DNA from 2 places in the Nocardioides kongjuensis genome. Region 2 is predicted to be linked to the other one. Evidence: riboswitches for the same ligand, from Rfam matches in the RefSeq annotation. Region 2 holds a riboswitch; the other holds the start of a gene.
The links. A riboswitch is a leader RNA that binds a small molecule or an ion and turns the genes downstream of it on or off. The one in region 2 is predicted to bind cobalamin.
Positions count from the first base shown of each region.

Region 1: linked by a shared signal. The riboswitch ahead of BJ958_RS03130 (nitrite reductase) and the one ahead of BJ958_RS19300 (FecCD family ABC transporter permease) in region 2 are both predicted to bind cobalamin.

Region 1 is NZ_JACCBF010000001.1:653,802-660,861, forward strand. Features, by position in the region: gene cobM (precorrin-4 C(11)-methyltransferase) at 1-497, opposite strand, end outside; gene cbiE (precorrin-6y C5,15-methyltransferase (decarboxylating) subunit CbiE) at 494-1,693, opposite strand; gene cobJ (precorrin-3B C(17)-methyltransferase) at 1,690-3,252, opposite strand; gene BJ958_RS03125 (precorrin-8X methylmutase) at 3,249-3,914, opposite strand; gene BJ958_RS03130 (nitrite reductase) at 3,911-4,744, opposite strand; cobalamin riboswitch at 4,838-4,993, opposite strand; gene BJ958_RS03135 (Nif3-like dinuclear metal center hexameric protein) at 5,030-6,151, shown strand; gene BJ958_RS03140 (zinc ribbon domain-containing protein) at 6,148-6,891, shown strand; gene BJ958_RS03145 (bifunctional RNase H/acid phosphatase) at 6,888-7,060, shown strand, end outside.
Region 2 is NZ_JACCBF010000001.1:4,016,138-4,023,197, forward strand. Features, by position in the region: gene BJ958_RS19275 (helix-turn-helix domain-containing protein) at 1-694, shown strand, start outside; gene BJ958_RS19280 (enoyl-CoA hydratase-related protein) at 660-1,406, opposite strand; gene BJ958_RS19285 (CoA transferase subunit B) at 1,403-2,077, opposite strand; gene BJ958_RS19290 (CoA transferase subunit A) at 2,079-2,795, opposite strand; gene BJ958_RS19295 (IclR family transcriptional regulator) at 2,900-3,649, shown strand; cobalamin riboswitch at 3,695-3,877, shown strand; gene BJ958_RS19300 (FecCD family ABC transporter permease) at 3,968-4,984, shown strand; gene BJ958_RS19305 (ATP-binding cassette domain-containing protein) at 4,981-5,799, shown strand; gene BJ958_RS19310 (ABC transporter substrate-binding protein) at 5,796-6,803, shown strand; gene chrA (chromate efflux transporter) at 6,848-7,060, shown strand, end outside.

The DNA.
Region 1 (7,060 bases), 3.4 Mb from region 2:
GCGAGGTGCAGCACGAGGGTCGCGCCGGTCGCTGCGTACGCCGCCAGCGACTCGCGCTCCGGCATCGCCGTCGAGCGTGCCTGGGTACGGGTCAGCACCACCGACTGCGCGACGAGTGGCACCGTCAGCTCGCGCCCGACGATCGCTGCCGCGGCGGCGTACGCCGGCACGCCGGGCGTCACGTCCCACGGCACCCCGGCCGCGTCGAGGCGTCGGGTCTGCTCGTGCAGGGCGGAGTAGAGCGAGGGATCGCCCGACGTGAGCCGGACGACGTCGCGCCCGCCGACGTGCGCCTGCACCATCACGGCGGTGATCCGGTCGAGGTCGAGGTCCTGGGTGTCGACCCGGTCGGCGTCCTCGCGGCAGTGCGAGAGCACCTCGGCGTCGATGTAGGTGCCGGGGTACAGCACGACGTCCGCCTTGCCGAGCAGGGTCGCCGCGCGCAGGGTGATCAGGTCGGCCGCGCCGGGGCCGGCGCCGACGAAGTGCACGGTCACGGAGCTTCTCCCTCGATCGGCTTGGTCCAGGCCCACTGCACGACGGCACGGGCCGGCGTCCAGCCGGTGAACCGCCCGCCCAGCGGGGTGACGTGCTCGACACAGAGCCGGGTCAGCTCGCCGCCGTGGGCGCCGAAGGCGTCGACGAGCAGCCGCTCGGTCTCCAGGGTCACGCCGTGCGCGACCAGCCGGCCGCCGGGTGCGAGGGCGTCACGGCACAGTCCGACCAGGCCGTCCGCGGTCGCGCCGCCCCCGACGAAGACCGCGTCGGGCGTGGGCAGGCCGGCGAGGGCGTCGGGGGCACGGCCGGTGACCACCTCGAGGCGGGGTACGCCGAGCCGGCTCGCGTTGCGACCGATCCGGGCCGCGCGCTCCTCGTCGGCCTCGACCGCGGTGGCGGTGGTGAGCGGGTGCGCGCGCAGCCACTCGATCGCGACCGACCCGGCCCCGGCGCCGACGTCCCAGAGCCGGTCGCCGGGCCGCGGGGCGAGCCGGGCGAGGGCGCTGGCGCGGACGTCGCGCTTGGTCAGCTGTCCGTCGTGCTCGAAGGCGTCGTCGGGGAGCCCGGTCGCCCACGTGGCGAAGCCGTCGCCGGCGACCTCGAGGGCGAGGACGTGCAGCCGCGGGACCGGGCAGGGGTGGACCGCGTGGGTCTCGGCACCACTGCCCAGGTCGCCGAGGACGTGGATCGTCGTGGCACCGAAGCCGGACTCCTCCAGCAGCGCAGCCACCGCGGCCGGGGTGCTCTCGTCGGAGGACAGCACCAGCAGCCGCCGGCCGGGGGCGAGCTCGCGGCGCAGCGCGTCGACGTCGCGGCCGACCAGCGTCACGACGGCGGACTCCTCGGCCGACCAGCCCATCCGCGCCCGCGCGAGGGACACCGAGGACACGGCCGGGACGACGTCGACCGCGTCGGGTCCGAGCAGCCGGATGAGCGTCGTACCGATGCCGGAGACCAGCGGGTCGCCCGACGCCAGGGCCACGATGCTGCGGCCCCGGTGCTCCTTCAGCACGCCGGGCAGTGCGGACAGCGGGCGCGGCCACGGGCGGCGTACCTGACCGGGGACGGCGGGCACCAGGTCGAGGTGGCGCTCGCCGCCGAGCAGCACCTCGGCGTTGCCGACCAGGGCCCGGGAGGCGGGCGGGAGGTGGCCGTCGGCGCCGATGCCGACGACGGTGATCCGTCGGCCGGTCACTCGACCCACCGGGGCGTCCAGACGATGCCGTTGGGCTCCACCCGGGTGGCGGAGGCGCCGATGATCAGCAGGCACTTCATGTCGATGCTGTCGGTGTCGAGCAGGCCGAGGGTCGTCACGGTCAGTGACTCCTCGGCGCGGCCGACGTCGCGGCCGACGACCACGACGGTGTCGGGGGAGCGGTGCTCCAGCAGGATCTTCTGCATCTCCACGACCTGCTCGCGACGCGAGCGGGAGGCCGGGTTGTAGACGCCCAGCACCAGGTCGGCCTCGGCGATCGCGCGCAGCCGGCGCTCGACGACCGGCCACGGCTTGAGCCGGTCGGAGAGGCTCAGGACCGCGAAGTCGGCGCCGATCGGCGCGCCCGCGCGGGCCGCGACCGCCTGGACCGCGCTGACCCCCGGCAGGACCCGAACGGGCACCGTCGCGTGCTCCGGGTGCTCCGGGTCGGCGGCCGCCTCGAAGACCGCGGCGGCCATGCCGAACACGCCCGCGTCGCCGCCGGACACGACCGCCACCCGCTCTCCGCGCAGGGCCAGGTCGAGCGCGAACCGGGCCCGGTCGACCTCGACCGTGTTGCCCGACGCGTGCCGCTGGAGCCCGGGGCGCTGCGGCACCCGGTTGACGTACGGCGCGTAGCCGACCACGTGCTCGACCTCCCCCAGGGCGGCGCTCGCCTCCGGGGTGAGCCAGCCGTCGGGGCCGGGGCCGAGGCCGACGACGAGGAGCTCTGCGGGTTGCGGTTTGGTCCCAAACCGCATGGATTCTGGCTCGGAACGTGCGGTTTGTGACCAAACGGCGCGCCCGCGCATCCGCTCAGCGGAAGCCGGCCGGGCGGAGTCACCGGGGACCACGATGAGCGAGAAGTACGGCACGGAGTCGGCGTCGACCTCGGCGACGGGCAGCCAGCGCTCCTCGGGCTGGGAGGCGCGCTCGACGTACAGCGCCCCTTCCAGCCGGCCGGCGGCCGCGAGGGCGGCCCGGACGGTGGGGAAGGTCCGGCCGAGCTTCATGATCACCGCGCCGTCGGTGTCGGCGAGGCGGCGGGCGAGCTCGGGCTCGGGAAGGGTGCCGGGCAGCACCGTGAGGACGTCGGTCTGCCGCACCAGCGGGGCCGGGACGGTCGCGGTGGCGGCGGCGAAGGCCGGGATGCCGGGGACGACCTCGACAGGGAAGCGGTCGCGGAAGCGGTCGACGAGGTACATCGAGGAGCCGTAGAACAGCGGGTCGCCCTCCGCGAGCAGGACCACGTCGCGGCCGGCGTCGAGGTGCGCGGCGAGCCGGGTCTCGCACTCGTCGTAGAAGGCGGCGAGCGCGCCGACGTACCCGCCGGGGTGGTCGGTGGTCCCGGTGGTGACCGGGTAGCGCAGCTCCTCCTCGATCGCGTCGGCCGGGATCAGGTCGGCGGCGATGCGGCGGGCGTGCGACTCCTTGCGCACGCCGGCGTGGAAGGCGACGACGGGGGCCGCGCCGATCAGCCGCTCGGCCTTGCGGGTGATCAGCTCGGGGTCGCCGGGGCCGATGCCGACGACGGAGAAGCTGCCGGTGCTCGTGGTCACTCCGCCTCCTGGGCCAGCGCGTTGACGGCCGACGACGCCATCGCCGACCCGCCGCGGCGACCGCGGACGGTGACGAACGGGATGTCGATGCCGTGCTCGTCGGCGAACGCCACCAGCGCGTCCTTGGACTCCGCGGCGCCGATGAAGCCGACCGGGCAACCGACGATCGCGGCGGGCTGCGGGCCACCGGCGAGGATCATCTCCAGCAGGTGGAACAGCGCGGTCGGGGCGTTGCCGATGGCGACCACCGCGCCGTCGAGCAGCGGCTCCCACAACGAGACGGCGGCCGCCGTACGCGTGGTCGACCACTCCTTGGCCAGGGCGGGGACCCGCTCGTCGGTGAGGAAGCAGTGCACCGGGTTGTCGGCCGGCAGGCGGCCGGCGGTGATGCCCATCGCGACCATCCGGGCGTCGCACAGGATCGGCGCACCCGCGTCCAGCGCCGCGCGGGCCGCCGGGACCAGCCGGGGGTGGATGACCAGGTCCTGGACGAGATCGGTCTGACCGCTGCCGTGGATCATCCGGACGGCGACCTTCTCGGCCTCCGCCGGCACCTGCGAGAGGTCCGACTCGCGGCGGATGGTCGCGAACGAGTCGACGTAGATCGCCGGTCCGTCGGCGATGTAGTCGTACCGGCGCGGGGGAGCGGTGAGCTCGGTCATCGGTTCTCCTCGGGGATGAGCACGCCGTGCCAGGGCGTCACGATCACGGTGGGTGCGGTCCAGGCCGCGATGGTGGTCAGGTCCAGCCCGTCGTCGGGTACGGCGACGTGGCGGCCGCCGGCGACCGGGCCGAGGGGGAGCGGCCCGGTCGCGACGGGGGCGCCCGGTGCGGCCGCGGCCGCTGGGGCGAGGGGACGATGGAGCTCGCTCACGTGCCAGGGCGCGTCCGGCCCGGTGCCGCGGGCGGCCAGGAACGCCCGGGCCAGCGCGGCCAGGGCCGTGGGGGCCTCGCTCAGGGCGACCACCTCGCCCCACTGCTCGCCGACGCGGAGCTGGGCGGTGGTGTCGTCGAGGGCGACCAGGCCGAGGTCGAGGTGCTTGTCGGCGAGGTCGCCGCGGCCGTCGTCGAGGGTGAACAGGAAGCGTCCCGGCAGGCCCGCGAGCGCGGGGTCGGCCAGCAGCAGCGCGTCGAGGGCGGCGAGCACGGGCCGCAGGTCGGCGCGGCCGCCGGCGAGGCCGGTCTGGGGGGAGACCAGCACGTTGCGCACCCGGTCGTGGGTGCGCGAGGGCAGCAGGCCGGTGGCCTCCAGCGCCGCCAGCGCGGCGTCCTCGAGGAGGCCGTCCGCGGTCAGGGGCATGGCCCGGACCTGCAGGTTCGCCCGGCCGGTGACGCGGACCCGGCCGTCGCCGTGCTCCTGCGCGACCTCGGCCAGCGCCCGCAGGGCGGCGAGCGGCACGCGTCCGCCGGGGACCCGGATCCGCACCAGGCCGCCGTCGTCGGCGGGCCAGGGGTGCACGACACCGGGGCACCGGTCGGGTCGGCTCCGCACAGTTCCAGCCGGGGGCTGCGCCATGGTGGTCCTTCGAGGCCGGGGCTCCTCGCGATCGCCCCTCATCGACCTCGCGACGGGTGGCCGCAAGGGCCAGCAGGTCTTCGGACTCGGGATCGTCCGGTTCGGAGCGTCTTCCCAGACCCCGGGGGGTCCAGTGACATCAGTGCTCCGGCCGTCACCCACACCGCTGCGCGTCAGTCCCGGACTCGCACCGGGTTCCCTACGCTGGCGGTGGCAGCGTACCAAGGCCGGGCGTCGTCCCCCATCGGTAGCCTGACCGCCATGCCTTCCCTCAAGGACGTCGTCGACCTCGTCCACGGCTGGTACCCGCCCGCGACCGCCGACAGCTGGGACGCCGTCGGTCTCGTGTACGGCGACCCCGAGCAGCCCGTGAAGAGGATCCTGCTGGCCGTCGACCCCACCCCGGAGGTCGCCGCGGAGGCGGCCGAGTGGAAGGCGGACCTGCTCCTCGTGCACCACCCGCTGTTCCTCAAGGGCGTCCACGGCGTCGCGGCGACCACGCCGAAGGGCCGCACCCTGCACACGCTGGCGAAGGCCGACTGCGCGCTGCTCACCGCCCACACCAACGCCGACCAGGCCGTCGGCGGCGTGTCCGAGGCGTTCGCGGTCGCGCTGGGCCTCAAGGACCTCAGCCCGATCATCCCGGCGCCGAGCGAGCCGCTCGACAAGCTCACCGTCTTCGTCCCCTCCGACGCCGCCGCGCCCGTCCGGGCGGCCGTCGCCGAGGCCGGCGCCGGCCGGATCGGCGACTACGACTTCGCCTCCTTCACCAGCGCGCCCGGGGAGGGCCGGTTCCGCCCGCTCGACGGTGCCAACCCGATGATCGGCACCGTCGGCGAGCTGGAGACGGTCGAGGAGGTCCGGATCGAGGTGGTCCTGCCACGGGCGCGCCGCGGCGCGGTCGTGCGCGCGATGCTGGGCGCGCATCCCTACGAGGAGCCCGCGTACGACGTCGTCGAGGTCGCCGACCCGCAGCTGGTCGACGTCGGGACCGGCCGGATCGGCAGCGTCGAGCCGACCACGCTGGCCGGCTTCGCCGAGGCCGTCGCGGCCGCGCTGCCACCCACCGAGCACGGGGTCCGGGTGGCGGGCGACCCCGAGCGCCCGGTCAGGCGGGTGGCCGTGTGCGGAGGCGCCGGCGACTTCCTCCTCGACCGGCTCGCGACCTCCGACGCCGACGTCTATGTGACCAGCGACCTGCGCCACCACCCGGCCGCGGAGTTCCTCGAGAAGGGCGGTCCGGCGCTGGTCGACGTCGCCCACTGGGCCGCGGAGTGGACCTGGCTCCCGGTGGTCGACCAGCTGCTCCACGAGGCGCTCGGCGACGCGGTCGAGACCCGGGTGAGTGCGATCTCCACCGATCCTTGGACAATGCACCTGTGAACGCCGATCCCGCCGCCCAGCTCCGCCTGCTCGACCTGCAGGCCCTCGACTCCCAGGTCGACCAGCTGCGCCACCAGCGCAACAACCCGGCCGAGGCCGCGGAGATCAAGGACCTGCTCGGCAAGCGGGTCGACGTCGACGGCCGCCTGCGCGACCAGCGCATCGTCGTCGACGACCTCGCGGTCGCCCAGGCGAAGGCCGACGCCGACGTCGAGCAGGTCAAGGCCCGTCGTACCCGCGACCGCGAGCGGATGGACTCCGGCGCCATCGCCGACCCCAAGGCGCTCGAGCGGATGCAGCACGAGCTCGAGTCGCTGGAGCGGCGCATCTCGACGCTCGAGGACGAGGAGCTCGAGGTGATGGAGCAGCTCGAGGAGGCGCAGTCGGCGCTCGCCGAGCTCAGCTCCGCCATCGAGGACATCGACGGGAGGCTCGGCACCCTGACCACCGCGCGCGACGAGAAGGTCGCGGCGCTCGACGCCGAGATCGCCTCGGTCGCCGGTGGCCGCGACGCCATCGTCGCCGAGATCCCCGAGGACCTGCTCGCCCTCTACGAGAAGCTCCGCGCCAGCAAGGGCGGTGTCGGCGTCGGCGCGCTGCGCGCCCGTCAGTGCAGTGGCTGCCAGCTGAGCCTCGACGCCGGCGAGCTCGCCGAGATCCGCGCGACGCCCGCCGAGACGGTGCTGCGTCACGAGGAGTGCCAGCGGATCCTGGTCCGCACCCCCGAGAGCGGCCTGTGACCGATCGGGTCGTCGAGAAGGTCGTCGTCGAGGCCGACGGCGGCTCGCGCGGCAACCCCGGCCCGGCGGCGTACGGCGCCGTGCTGCGCGACGCCGCGACCGGTGCCGTGATCGCCGAGGACGCCCGCACGCTGGGGGTGGCGACCAACAACGTCGCGGAGTACTCCGG
Region 2 (7,060 bases):
CCACGACCGTGGTGCGCAGGTCGTCGGTCTGTGCCTCGGCGTGTTCGTGCTCGCCGACGCCGGCCTGCTCGACGGCCGCGCCGCGACCACCCACTGGCGGTGGGCCGACACCTTCCGCCGCCGGTTCCCCGCGGTCGACCTGCGCCCCGAGACGCTGTACGTCGACGAGGACTCGGTCATCACCGGCGCCGGCGCGACGGCAGGCGTCGACACCTGCCTCCACGTCCTGGCCCAGCGCGCCGGGCGGTCGACCGCCACCAGGGTCGCGCGCCGGATCGTCGCCGCCCCGCACCGCGCCGGCGGCCAGGCGCAGTACATCGAGACGCCCGTGCCCGAGGCCTCCGACGACGCCGTCGCCCGCGCCATGGCCTGGGCGGCCGGCTCCCTCGACAGACCGCTCGGCATCGACGCGCTCGCCGACCGGGCGTGCATGAGCCGCAGCGCCTTCACGCGGGCGTTCCGGGCGCGCACCGGATCGAGCGTGCACCCGTGGCTGGTGGCCCAGCGGGTGGCCCGTGCCCAGGACCTGCTGGAGACCACCGGTCTGGGGGTCGAGGAGGTCGCCCGCCGCGTCGGCTTCGGTACGGCGGCCCGGCTGCGGACCCACTTCACCGCCGCGCTCGGGGTGACGCCCACGCGCTACCGGTCCGACTTCGCGCTCACCTCAGGAACGCCGCGAGGTGCCGGCGGCTGACGTCGGAGGCGAACAGCTCGGCGGAGAGCGCCACCATGTCGTCGACCCGGTCGTCGAGGTACATCAGGGCGTCGGCGTTCAGCAGCCGCTTGGTCGCCTCGAGCCCCTGCCGCTCGCAGGCGGTCAGCCCGGCGACCAGCTCGTCGACCGTGGCGTCGAGCCGGTCCGGCGGCACCGCGTGGGTGATCAGGCCGCTGTCGAGGGCGGTGCGGGCGTCGAAGGTCTCGGCCGTGAGGAAGGTGGTGCCGGCGACCCGGGCGTTCATGCGCGGCAGCACGCTGAGCGAGATGACCGCGGGTGTGAGGCCGAGACGGGCTTCGGTGAAGGCGTAGGTGACGTCCTCGCTGGCCACCGCCAGGTCGCAGGCGGCGACGATGCCGAGACCGCCGGCGCGGACCGGGCCGTGGATCCGGGCGAGCACGGGCAGGGGGTGGGCCAGGATCGCGCGCAGCAGTCCGGCGAGGCGCTGGGCGGACACCTCCATGCCCTCCCGGTGGGCCTCCGCGAGGTCGGCGCCGGCGCAGAACGCGCGCCCCTCGGCCCGCAGCACCACCGCCAGGACGTCGTCCCCGGCCGCCCGGTGCAGCGCCGTGCGCAGCTCCTCGAGGAGCTGGGCGGACAGCGCGTTGCGGTTGCGGTCCGAGTCGAGCGTGACGACCGCGTGCGGCCGGCCCTCGGCCTCGACCCGCTCGTAGTGGACGACCGCGGTCACGACACGGGGCCGGGCGCGGCGTCGCGAGCCGGGTCCGGAGCCGGGTCGAGGACCGGCGCACCGGTCAGCTCGCGGACCTTCTCGATGTCCATGCCGGGTGCGACGTCCACGAGCACGAGGCCCTCGGGCGTCACGTCGAGGACGGCGAGGTCGGTGATGATCCGGTCGACGACGCCGGCGCCGGTGAGCGGCAGCGTGCACGTCTCGACGATCTTGGGAGTGCCGTCCTTGGCGACGTGGTCGGTGATGACCACGACGCGGCGGGTGCCGGCGACCAGGTCCATCGCGCCGCCCATGCCCTTGACCAGTTTGCCGGGGACCGTCCAGTTGGCGAGGTCGCCGTTGCCGGCGACCTGCAGCGCACCGAGGATCGCGATGTCGACGTGGCCGCCGCGGATCATCGCGAAGCTGGTCGCGGAGTCGAAGAAGGACGCGCCCGGCGCGGTCGTGACCGTCTGCTTGCCGGCGTTGATCAGGTCGGCGTCCTCCTCCCCGTCATAGGGGAACGGGCCCATGCCGAGCAGGCCGTTCTCGCTCTGCAGCAGCACGTTGACGCCCGGCGGCAGGTGGTCGGCCACCAGGGTCGGGATGCCGATGCCGAGGTTGACGTAGTCGCCGTCGTTCAGCTCGCGGGCGGCGATGGCCGCCATCTCGTCGCGACTCCAGGCCATGTCAGGCTCCGATCCTCTCGTCGGTCCGCTGGCGCACGACGCGCTGCTCGATGTCCTTGGGCCGCTCGCTCGCCTGCACGGTGACGTCGACGAAGATGCCGGGCGTGATCACGTCGTCCGGGTCGAGGAAGCCGTCGAGGACGTGCTCGGCCTCGGCGATGCAGACCCGGCCGCTCATCGCGACCAGCGGGTTGAAGTTGCGAGCGGTCATCCGGTAGCGCAGGTTGCCCTCGGCGTCCGCGGTGTGGGCGTGGACCAGGGCGAGGTCGGCGACGATGCCGCGCTCGAGGACGTAGGTCTCGCCGTCGAACACCTCGTGCGGCTTGCCCTCGGCGACCTCGGTGCCGACGCCGGTGCGCGTGTAGAACCCGGCGATGCCGGACCCGCCGGCGCGCAGCCGCTCGGCGAGCGTGCCCTGCGGGCAGAACTCGACCTCGAGAGCACCGTCGAGGTACTGCTGCGCGAAGAGCTTGTTCTCGCCGACGTACGACGCGATCACCTTCGCGACCTGGTTGTTCTCCAGCAGCACACCGAGGCCCTTGCCGTCGACGCCCATGTTGTTGGACACGACGGTCAGCTCGCGCACCCCGCTCTCGCGCACCGCCTCGATCAGGTCGCGCGGGATGCCGCACAGGCCGAAGCCGCCCACCGCGATCGTCATCCCGTCCCGGACCCGCTCGGCCACCGCCGTACGCGCGTCGTCCACCAGCTTCCTCATGCCTGCCATCACCGCCGACGCGGACCGGCCGGGTCAACGAAGTGACCGGGCAGCGGATGCGCTGCCCCGGTGGCGTCCACTGAGTGGACGCGTACCCTGTTGCCGTGGAACGGGCTCCGGGCGTGGTCGAGAAGGTCGCCGCCCTGCTCCGCGCCCTCTCCACCGCCGAGTCGGGTGCGACGACCACCGCGCTCGCCGCCGCCACCGACCAGCCGCGCGCGACCACCCACCGGTTGCTCGAGTCGCTGGCCGCCGAGGGTCTCACCGACCGCGACCCGCAGACCGGGCGCTGGTTCCTCGGCCCGGAGACCTACGTGCTCGGCATGGCCGCCGCCACCCGCTACGACCTCACCAACGAGGCCCGCGCCAGCGTGCACCGACTGGCGAAGGAGACCGGCGAGAGCGCGTTCTTCTCGGTGCGCCGCGGCGACGAGACCGTGGTGCTGCTGCGCGAGGACGGCGACTTCCCGATCCGCTCCTACGTCCTCTACGAGAGCGCCCGGTTCCCCCTCGGCGTCGTCTCGGCCGGCATCGCGATCCTCGCCCACCTGCCCGACCGGGAGATCGACGCCTTCCTCGAACGGGTCGACCTCACCGCCGAGTGGGGCGAGCAGCACTCGGCGGCGGCGATCCGCAAGCGGCTGGCCGCGACCCGTCGTACCGGCTGGTCCGTCAACCCCGGGCACGTCGTGGAGGGCTCGTGGGGCATGGCCGCCGCGGTCTTCGACAAGTCCGGGCGGCCCGAGTGGGCGCTGACGCTCACCGGTGTCGAGCAGCGCTTCCGGCGCGACCGGCAGCCGGTGCTCGGCAGGCTGCTGCTCGAGGAGGCGCACCGGCTCTCACGGCTGGCGTGACCCGTCCGACACCCCCCGGCCTTGTCGGCGCTTGCCCGGGGTGCGTAGATTCCGCTCCGAGCCAGTCACACCCCCCGGGGTGAGGGAATCCGGTGAGAGTCCGGAACTGTCGCGCAGCGGTGAGGGCGACGGGCGAGGCACGAAGCCACTGGGCCGCACGCTGGCCTGGGAAGGCGCCTCGTCCGATTGACCCCGAGTCCGAAGACCTGCTGGCTCGATGTGTCCACCGAGCTTCGCGACTTGAGCTCCCGGCCCGACAGGTCTTCGATGCACAACCTCGATGCGGTGGAGCGTCGCCCCGACGCCCGCCGCCTGCCCGTGGCTGCGTGCGTCACCGTCCTGGTGGCGGCGGCGGTCGTCACCGTGGTCCTCTCGACCGCCTTCGGGGCCGAGCCGCTGCCCGTGGCCGTCGTGGTCGACGCGATCACGGCGCGGTTCTCGGGGGCGACCCCGGACCCGGCGTACGACGCGATCGTCTGGGACATCAGGCTGCCCCGGACCCTGCTCGCGCTCGTCGTCGGCGCCGGTCTGGCCGTCGCCGGCACCGGCATCCAGACGCTGGTGCGCAACCCGCTCGCCGACCCCTACCTGCTGGGGGTCTCCGCGGGGGCCAGCGTCGGCGCCACCGCGGTGATCACCACCGGCGTGCTGGCCGGGGCCGGCCTGTGGGCGCTGTCCCTCGGCGCCCTGGTCGGCGCGCTGGTCGCGTCGGTGCTCGTCTTCGGCATCGCGATGCTGCAGGGCGGCCTCACCCCCCTGCGCCTGGTGCTGACCGGCACCGTCCTGTCGGCGGCGTTCTCCTCGATGGCCAGCTTCCTGGTGTTCCGCAGCGCGGAGCCGCAGGCCGCGCAGTCCGTGCTGTTCTGGCTGCTGGGCTCGGTGTCGGGGGCGACGTGGCAGCAGCTGTGGCTGCCGGCGGTCGCGGTCGTCGTGAGCTTCGTGCTGCTGCTCGCGGCCAGCGGGTGGCTGGACGCCCTCGCGGTCGGGCCGGACACCGCCTCGGCGCTCGGCGTTCCGGTCGCCCGCCTGCGCATCGGCCTGTTCGCGCTGCTCGCCGTCCTGGTCGGCGTCCTCGTCGCGGTCGCCGGCGGGATCGGCTTCGTCGGCCTGGTCGTGCCCCACCTGGCCCGGATGACGGTCGGGCCACGGCACCGGGTCGCGCTCCCGGTCAGCGCGCTGGCCGGCGCCGTCTTCCTGGTCTGGGTCGACATCGCCGCCCGGGTGGCGGTGCGCCCGACCGAGATCCCGCTCAGCGTGGTCACCGGCCTGATCGGCGCGCCGGTCTTCCTCGTGCTGCTCGGACGGCGCCGCTACCGGTTCGGGGGCGACGAGTGAGCCTCCTCGACTCCACCACCCGGACCGCGGTCCCGGCGCTGAGCGCCCAGGGCGTGACCTGCGCGATCGGACGCAGGACCGTGCTGTCCGACGTCGACCTCTCCGTCGTACCGGGCGAGGTGCTCGGGCTGATCGGGGCCAACGGGACCGGCAAGTCCACGCTGCTGCGGACCCTGGCCGGCGTCCGGTCACCCGCGGCCGGTGAGGTGCGGGTGGGCGATCGTCCGCTGGCGGGCCTGCGGCCCCAGGAGCGGGCGCGCCGGATCGGGTACGTCGCGCAGGAGGAGGCGGCACCGTCCGACCTGCTGGTCGCCGAGCTGGTCGCGCTCGGCCGGGTGCCCCACCGCGGCGCCTGGGGCGGGCTCGGCGAGGACGACCGGGCCGCCGTACGGCGTGCCCTGCGGCTCGTCGACCTCGAGTACGCCGCCGCCCAGCCGCTGGACCGGCTCTCCGGTGGCGAGCGCCGCCGGGCGGTGCTGGCCCGGGGCCTGGCGCAGGAGGCGCCGCTGCTGCTCCTCGACGAGCCGACCAACCACCTCGACATCGGGCACCGGCTGGCGCTGATGCGGCTGATCCGCGGCCTGGGCCGCACCGTCGTGCTCGCCCTGCACGACCTCGACCTCGCCGCCACCTTCTGCGACCGGATCGCGGTGCTCCACGACGGCCGGCTGGTCGCGGTGGGCGAGCCCGACGCCGTCCTCACCCCGGCCGTGCTCCACGACGCGTTCGGCGTCCTGGCGACCCGGGTCACCCACCCCCTCACCGGCCGGACGCACCTGCTGTTCAGCCACGACGAAAGCGAGACCCACCCGTGAACCTGCGCTCGTACGGCGTCCTCGCCACCGCGGCCGTCCTCGCCCTCAGCGGCTGCTCGGCCGGGGCCGACGGACCCGACGAGTCGGCGGCGCGGGGCTCGGTCTCGATCACGAACTGCGGCCGGCAGACCGAGTTCCCCACCCCGGCCCGGCGGATGTTCGTCAACGACTCGAACCTGATCTCCATGGTCCTCGCGCTCGGCGCCGAGGACCAGGTCGCGGCGGTGTCCAGCATCGGTCGCGACGAGGAGGTGCTGGCCGAGCACTACGGCGACGCGGTCGCGGGGCTGAACCAGGTCTCCGACGACTACCCGAGCCTCGAGACCGTCGTCGCCGCCCGGCCCGACGTGATGGTCGCCGGCTGGAGCTACGGGTACGACGAGACGAAGCAGCTCACCCCCGACAGCCTCGCCGAACGCGACGTCGCGGCGTACGTGCTCACGGAGTCCTGCCGCCAGGCCGGCAGCAGCGCCCGCGGCATCGTCGAGCCGTGGACCGCGCTGCGCGAGGACCTCACGAACCTCGGCGCGATCACCGGACACGAGGACCGTGCCACCCAGGTGGTGGCCGACGTCGACCAGCGCCTCGCAGCCCTCGCCGAGGCCCCGCAGGCGCAGGAGCCGCCCGTGGTCTTCGTCTTCGACAGCGGCGAGAAGGCCGTCTACACCTCCGGCGCCTACGGCGCGCCGCAGGCGATCATCGAGTCCGGCGGCGGCGTCAACGCGATGGCCGAGACGTCGGACACCTGGACCGAGGTCTCCTGGGAGAAGCTCGCGACCTCCCAGCCGGATGCGTTCGCCTTCGTCGACTACCCCGGCCAGACCTTCGAGCAGAAGGTCGCCGTGCTGCGGGCCAACCCCGCCACGAGGGACCTGCCCGCCGTGAAGGAGGGCCGTTTCCTCAACCTGCCCTACGCGCTGTGGACCAGTGGGCCGCTGAACGTCGAGGCTGCGGAGGAGGTGCGCTCCGCGCTGGAGGGCTGGGGGCTGGTCCCGGTCTCGTAGGGCCCCGGGCCCGTCCGCCCTGCGCCTGTGGGACATTTGCTGCCATGTCCGGCGCGCGGCCCGAGCCGCCCCACCCGACCGGCGGAGACGTCATCCCGTTGCGGGAGGCGACCCGGGCGTGGTTCCAGATCTCGCTGCAGACCTTCGGCGGGCCCGCCGGCCAGATCGCTGTCATGCAGCACAAGCTGGTCGACGAGAAGCGCTGGATCGGGCAGAAGCGCTTCCTGCACGCACTGAACTTCTGCATGCTGCTGCCC